DNA from 3 places in the Rhizobium sp. 22-785-1 genome. Region 1 is predicted to be linked to each of the others. Evidence: predicted binding sites of a transcription regulator. Region 1 holds the regulator's gene; each other region holds the start of a gene.
The links. The regulator LexA, encoded in region 1, represses DNA repair genes until DNA is damaged. The targets are predictions, from matches to a motif close to TGTTCNNNNTGTGTTCNG.
Positions count from the first base shown of each region.

Region 1 (2,268 bases):
CATACCGTTGCGCAGTCTCATGCGGACAATGCTTGGGTTTTCGCGGGTGACAACATTTGTCAGTAATCTCGTAGCGCGGTCCCACAGGGAGTTACAGGCCGGATCACGAATAGCGGTCTTCACATTATTTGATGTGTCGGTCTGTCGAAGAGCAAAGACAGTCGCCGTGAGTGGTGGGATTTGAACTTCATTCGAAGTTCGGTGTTCGGTGGCTAGGTATCGTGAAGTAGGAGGAATAACATGGTGGTGAGGTCTGCCGGCTGTGCCTGCGGCAAGGTAAGGCTATCTCTCGTCGGTCAGCCCTATCGTGTCGGGATTTGTCATTGCATGGATTGTCGCAAACATCATGGTGCGCTCTTTCTCGCCTCGGCAATTTTTCCAGAGGATGCCGTAACGATCGATGGAGACACTCGCAGCTACAATGGCCGCTTTTTTTGCCCCGATTGCGGTTCACCGGTTTTTGGCCGGAGCGGCGACGAAGTAGAGGTCAATCTCGGTTCACTCGATGAGCCGGATCAATTTGAGCCGACCTACGAGCTTTGGACAATCCGCCGTGAGGCATGGCTTCCGGATTTCCCCGCATTGCGCCGTTTCGATCGCGATCGGAAATCGACAGGCCGAACCGAAGAAGGGCGATAGACCCGTGCAGTTTCATTGTCCCATCATTGCTTCTGTCTCCGTTGACGCGCGGAATACAAAAAAAGCAGGCGATGACCTGCTTTTTTGGTTTTGTTCTGAGATTACTGCGCTCAACCGGTCCGATGTAGGGGTGCCTTCAGTCACCGGTCAGTGATAACGGCGAATGAGACCCACAAGTTTGCCCTGAATTTTGACCCTGTCGGGCCCAAAGATACGGGTTTCATAGGCCGGGTTCGCGGCCTCCAGGGCTATCGAAGCACCCTTGCGGCGGAACCGTTTCAACGTCGCTTCCTCATCATCCACAAGAGCGACGATGATGTCTCCAGGATTGGCCGTGCTGCCGTTGCGTATGATCACGGTGTCTCCATCGAAGATGCCGGCCTCGATCATGGAGTCACCCTTGACTTCCAATGCGTAATGTTCACCCGTTCCGATCATGTCCACCGGCACGGCAACATCGTGGGTATTGTTCTGAATGGCGGAGATCGGAACACCGGCAGCGATGCGTCCCATCACAGGAACGGTGACCGCGCTTGAAATCGCATCATTTACTGGCTTCGGGGCAGGAGCAGGTTCCGGCGCTTTCGGCTTTCCGAGGCTGCCCTCGATCACGCTTGGGGAGAATCCACGTACGGGCTTCTGCGCGGGTGCGGAATAGGCTTCCGGGAGTTTGATAACCTCCAGCGCTCTTGCCCGGTTCGGCAGACGGCGGATGAAGCCGCGCTCCTCCAAGGCGGTGATCAGACGGTGAATACCGGATTTGGAAGCGAGGTCCAGGGCATCTTTCATCTCATCGAAAGACGGCGGCACGCCGGACTCTTTCATTCGTTCATGAATGAATAGGAGCAGTTCCTGCTGTTTGCGCGTGAGCATGAGAAAACCCTTGGAATGCGTTGCGAAGATTCGCGAAACAAATACAGAACGAACACTATATGTTCCATATGTGTTCTGCAATCCCTTAAAATTCCGCAAACGTTCGGGCTTGCCGTTTTGCTGTCCTGTTTCCGCGCAAATGTGGAAGCTTGCCGCTAGGAATATGACAGCATCCTCCTGAACACGACGATGGCGAGCAGCAGGTTGATCGCTCAGCTTGGTTAGAAGCGCGTCTCGCAGGACGAGTAAGGAGCAGGCCGAAGCCAGCGTGCGAAGAAGGCCTGGAAGGCATCGTAACCGGCCCAACTTTCTCTGGAGGTGAGAACAGCGAGAATGTCTGTCGCATGTTGCTGGCGCAAGGTATCAAGCCTGAAAAGCTGGAAAATTGATTCCGATTTTCGGGCTGATGTTGTAAGGCCTTTGCATGCTCGCAAAGTTGCGGTTGCCGGCGATGTCCGGCGCATGAGTCGTGAGGAATGAGATGACTGTAAAGAACAATTTGAAAGTGGTCGCTGGCGAGGGAAAAGGCGCTGTATCCTTCTCCAACACGGAGCGGTTTTCGCTGATTGCCGGCCCGTGCCAGATGGAAAGCCGCGACCATGCTTTCATGATTGCCGGCACACTTCACGAATTGTGCGCCAAGCTCGGCATCGGGCTGGTTTACAAGTCCTCTTTCGATAAAGCGAACCGTACTTCTCTTTCCGGCAAGCGCGGTATCGGCCTCGACAGGGCCATGGAAATCTTCACCGACCTCAA
Region 1 covers NZ_JBNWDI010000001.1:348,860-351,127, reverse strand. Annotated here, with positions in the region: gene ACQZ5M_RS01655 (GFA family protein) at 241-639, shown strand; gene lexA (transcriptional repressor LexA) at 787-1,512, opposite strand; gene kdsA (3-deoxy-8-phosphooctulonate synthase) at 1,994-2,268, shown strand, end outside.

Region 2 (2,268 bases), on a different contig from region 1:
AAGGCGTTCGGTGCGGGCGCGGTTGCGCAACAGCGGATCGAAGGGGCTGAGAACCCGGACCCGCTGCGGCGGCTCGAGTGACGCCTCCGCCTCCATCTCCTGTGCGAAACTCGAAAAGGCGTAGGATGCGCGCTCCTTCGCGCCATTGGCAGAGATCAACGAGACCTCGACCAATTCGTCCCGGTGACCCATCACCCAGTCCTTCGCCTCATTCGGCGTTACCAGATCGAAGAAAGCGGAAATTTCTCCCGATGTCGCAAAGCCCAGGCGGGATAGCGCCTCACGGCAGGCCCAATCGATGAACCCCTCATGACTGACGTCCCGATCGTAATGCTCCTTCAGAATGACGCGTTCTGAGAGATCGTAAACCTTCTGAAAGTTCACACGGCGGGCAATCGAAAGCCTGCCGGTGTGCCACATATATTCAAGTGCCTTCTTGGACGGATGCCAGTTCCACCAGCCACCGGATTGATGATCCTCTGCCTTCATGTCGCGCGACATGACTGCACCGTTTTCGGCAATGTGCCGGTAGGTTTCCTCGAAGGCGGAATCGAACCCCTCCCCGTGCCATTTACGCCAGCGCTCCTGCATGATCGGTTCGCGGCGACGGAATCGGTGTTTCCAGTAGGGATAAAAGGCTGTCGGAACGATCGACGCGTCATGCGTCCAGTGCTCGAAAAGCGTTCGGTCTTTTTCCAGGAGCGCGGTCAGATGCTCCCGCTTGTAGGTCTGGTTTCTGGAGAAGATGATCTGGTGATGGGCTCGCTCTACCGTGGCGATGCTATCCACCTGCACGAAGCCCAGCGTCGTGATAAGTTCGAGCAATCCATCCTTCGACAGCGCCCTGTTCGGCGGTGCCGAAAGACCCTGTCTCGCCAGGAAAATACGCCGTGCTGCTTCGTTGGAAACCAGAATCGCCATGCCCTGAACTCTAGGAGTCTCCCGCCTCGAAATCAATGTTCTTTTTTTGTTCTTTATTTCGCCAAAGCGTCTTTGTGTTTATAGAAGCGCAACGGACGATTAGGGGAAACGGCGTGGACATTCAGTTCCAGAATGCGAGTGTGACCTTCGAGGGGCGAACAGCGCTTGCGCCGCTCGATCTTTCGCTGTCGGAGCGACGCATTGGCGTGATCGGCCTGAATGGTTCGGGCAAGACCACCTTTGCCCGATTGATCAACGGCCTTACCAAGCCCAGCACCGGCAGGGTCATCGTCAATGGGCTTGATACGATCAAGGATGCCGATGCTGTCTTGAAACAGGTGGGCTTTGTCTTCCAGAACCCGCAAAACCAGATCATCCTACCGATCATTCGCGACGATATTGCGTTTGGACTGAAGAACCGCGGCGTTGGCAAAATCGCTGTCGATGCGGCTGTGGCGGCAACCTTGCAGCGTTTCGGCATCGCCCATCTCTCAGACCGCCGTGCCCATGGACTATCGGGGGGCGAGTTGCAGCTTGCAGCGCTTGCGGCGCTATCCATCACCGGCCCAAACATCCTGATCCTGGACGAGCCGACGAATCAACTCGATCTGAAGAACCGCGCGGTGGTGGAGCGGACTATCCTCGGCTTGGAGCAGGATGTGTTGGTCATTACCCATGACCTTCCCCTGCTTCAAACGTTCGACCGCGTTCTGCTCTTTCATCAGGCTAGGCTTGTTTTGGATGGCGAGCCGGAAGAGGTGATTGCCCGGTACCGGGAGATCGCGCTCTCATGAGAAGCCTTTACGCCGAGGGAACGGGCTGGCTCTACAGGCTCTCGCCCCGCGTGAAGCTGTTGACGCTGGCAGCCTTCAGCGCCGGCCTGTTTCTCACGCGTGATACGTTAATCCTGAGCATTGCGGTCATTCTGGCAGGCTTCATTCTCTGGCAGGCGCAACTGGGGTTGCGCGAAACGCTCTCCCGCCTTCGCCCGGTCTTTCTGACGATCGCGATCATCGCCACGTTCAGCTTTCTGCTGATCCCTGCGATGGATGCCACCGTCACGCTTTTGAGGTTGAGCGCTCTGACATTGCTGGCGACCGCCGTAACCGCAAGTGTGAGCATCTCGCAATTCATGGACGAGATCACCTATGCACTTCGCCCACTTGAGAAGCTCGGCCTGGCAAAGCCAGCCGATGTGGGCCTCGCGGTTGGCCTTGTGGTTCGCTTCGTCCCCGAGATCATCAGCCGATATCACACGTTGAGCGATGCACACCGCGCACGCGGCAGCCGTGTGAAGCTCAAAAGCATTCTCGTACCGCTCATCATTATGACGTTGAAGGATGCCGA
Region 2 covers NZ_JBNWDI010000013.1:81,518-83,785, forward strand. Annotated here, with positions in the region: gene ACQZ5M_RS20430 (winged helix-turn-helix domain-containing protein) at 1-921, opposite strand, end outside; gene ACQZ5M_RS20435 (energy-coupling factor ABC transporter ATP-binding protein) at 1,035-1,715, shown strand; gene ACQZ5M_RS20440 (energy-coupling factor transporter transmembrane component T family protein) at 1,712-2,268, shown strand, end outside.
Region 2: a site for LexA is predicted at 958-975, ahead of ACQZ5M_RS20435 (energy-coupling factor ABC transporter ATP-binding protein). Genes of this name have one in related genera too.

Region 3 (2,268 bases), on a different contig from region 1:
AAAGTTGGCCTGCGATCGAATGTACCATCGAGACTTCGAGAAGTTCAGAAGCCGAAAGCGGTGGCAGAATTGAAGGCAGACGGGAGGCCAGCATGGATTTGCCGGAGCCGGGCGGGCCAACCATCAGGAGATTGTGACCACCGGCTGCCGCAACCTCGAGCGCGCGTTTCGCGCTCTCCTGGCCTTTGATGTCTGCCAGGTCCGGCAGATTATCCGGGTTGGCGCGAATGGCGGGAACCGGTCTTGAGAGAAGTTGCGTGCCGCGAAAATGGTTGGCGATGGCAATCAGGCTGCGCGGCGCAAGGATGTCGATATCGGCACCCGCCCATGCTGCTTCGGGTCCGCTATCGGCGGGGCAGATCAGACCCTTGTCTTGCGTGTTGGCGGCAATCGCCGCTGGAAGAGCACCTGCCACCGCACCGATCGTGCCGTCCAGATTAAGTTCTCCCAACACGACGAAGCGGTTGAGCGCCTCTGCCGGAATGGCGCCAAGTGCGGCCATAAGGCCAAGCGCGATTGGGAGGTCAAAATGCGAGCCTTCCTTGGGAAGATCGGCAGGGGCGAGATTGACCGTGACCCGCTTGGCGGGCATGGCGAGGCCGGATGCGTGAAGTGCCGCCTGGACACGTTCGCGGCTTTCGGCGACAGCCTTATCCGGCAGGCCGACGATCTGCATTCCGACTTTGCCAGGTGCGACCATGACCTGAACTTCGACAGGGACGCCCTCGATACCCTGAAACGCAATTGTATTGACGCGCGCTACCATGAATGGCCCCCACAGCCGTATTCGCCGTCCGCACGGCTCTACCCTATCGTGCAGTTAACTTGGCATGGGAAGGAGAATAAAACAAGAACATAAGGGTCAGATTCGATGTTCTTACGCCGGGTGGCGTTTGAGATCGTTCACGGCCACGGCTGGTAACCTGTATGACAACTAGACCGACCACATTATCTGCGCTGCGGCGTGCGCAAACTTGTCGGCAAAAACCCGATAAACCTGCCAGGCGGCGGCTATGTTTGCGCTTGACAGAAAAGACAAACCTCCTAATAGCTTTCGCACGAAAAGGAGCGCAACGTCATGCGACATGTTCAGCACATGACCGTCATGCAAAGCCCGGCGGGTTCAGCCGGCGATCCTGCGCGCCTTTCCTATTCCATCCGAATTACGGCCAAAACGACGATTAAAACCGTCTGACGTCTCTGGCCCGCCGCTCTCTCCCCGGTTTGGCCGGGGAAAGGAAGCCGCGGTTTGGCGGCTCCCCCTCACCAAAAAGAGGAGAGGCAGAAAGAGAGCTTGATCATGGGTTTCAAAGTTGCAATCGCAGGCGCCACCGGCAATGTCGGGCGCGAAATGCTGAATATTCTGGCGGAACGTGGGTTCCCGGCAGACGAAGTCGTTCCACTGGCCTCTGCCCGTAGCCAGGGCACGGAAGTGTCTTACGGCGACCGTACGCTGAAGGTTTCCAATCTCGAAAACTACGATTTCTCCGATACCGACATCTGCCTGATGTCTGCTGGCGGCGATGTGTCTAAGAAGTGGTCCCCGAAGATCGGAGCGCAGGGTTGCGTCGTTATCGATAACTCCTCTGCCTGGCGCTACGATCAGGACGTTCCGCTGATCGTGCCGGAAGTCAACGCCGACGCCGTCGAGGGCTTCAAGAAGAAGAACATCATTGCCAACCCGAATTGCTCGACGGCGCAACTCGTCGTGGCGCTGAAGCCGCTGCACGATGCTGCCAAGATCAAGCGCGTAGTTGTCTCCACGTACCAGTCCGTCTCTGGCGCTGGCAAGGAAGGCATGGACGAGCTGTTCCAGCAGACTCGTGCGGTCTTCGTGGCTGACCCTGTTGAAACCAAGAAGTTCACCAAGCGCATTGCCTTCAACGTCATTCCGCATATCGATGTCTTCATGGAAGACGGTTACACGAAGGAAGAGTGGAAGGTTCTGGCAGAAACCAAGAAGATGCTGGACCCGAAGATCAAGGTGACCTGCACGGCCGTGCGCGTGCCTGTCTTCATCGGCCATTCGGAATCGGTCAATATCGAGTTCGAAAACGAAATCACTGCCGATCAGGCGCGCGACATCCTTCGCGAAGCGCCCGGTTGCCTCGTCATCGACAAGCATGAAAACGGCGGCTACGTCACCCCGGTCGAGTGCGCAGGAGAAGATGCGACATATATTTCGCGCATTCGTGAAGATGCAACCGTTGAAAACGGTCTCAACATTTGGGTCGTTTCCGACAACCTGCGCAAGGGTGCGGCCCTGAA
Region 3 covers NZ_JBNWDI010000012.1:51,688-53,955, reverse strand. Annotated here, with positions in the region: gene ACQZ5M_RS19770 (YifB family Mg chelatase-like AAA ATPase) at 1-766, opposite strand, end outside; gene ACQZ5M_RS19765 (aspartate-semialdehyde dehydrogenase) at 1,301-2,268, shown strand, end outside.
Region 3: a site for LexA is predicted at 839-856, ahead of ACQZ5M_RS19770 (YifB family Mg chelatase-like AAA ATPase). Genes of this name have one in related genera too.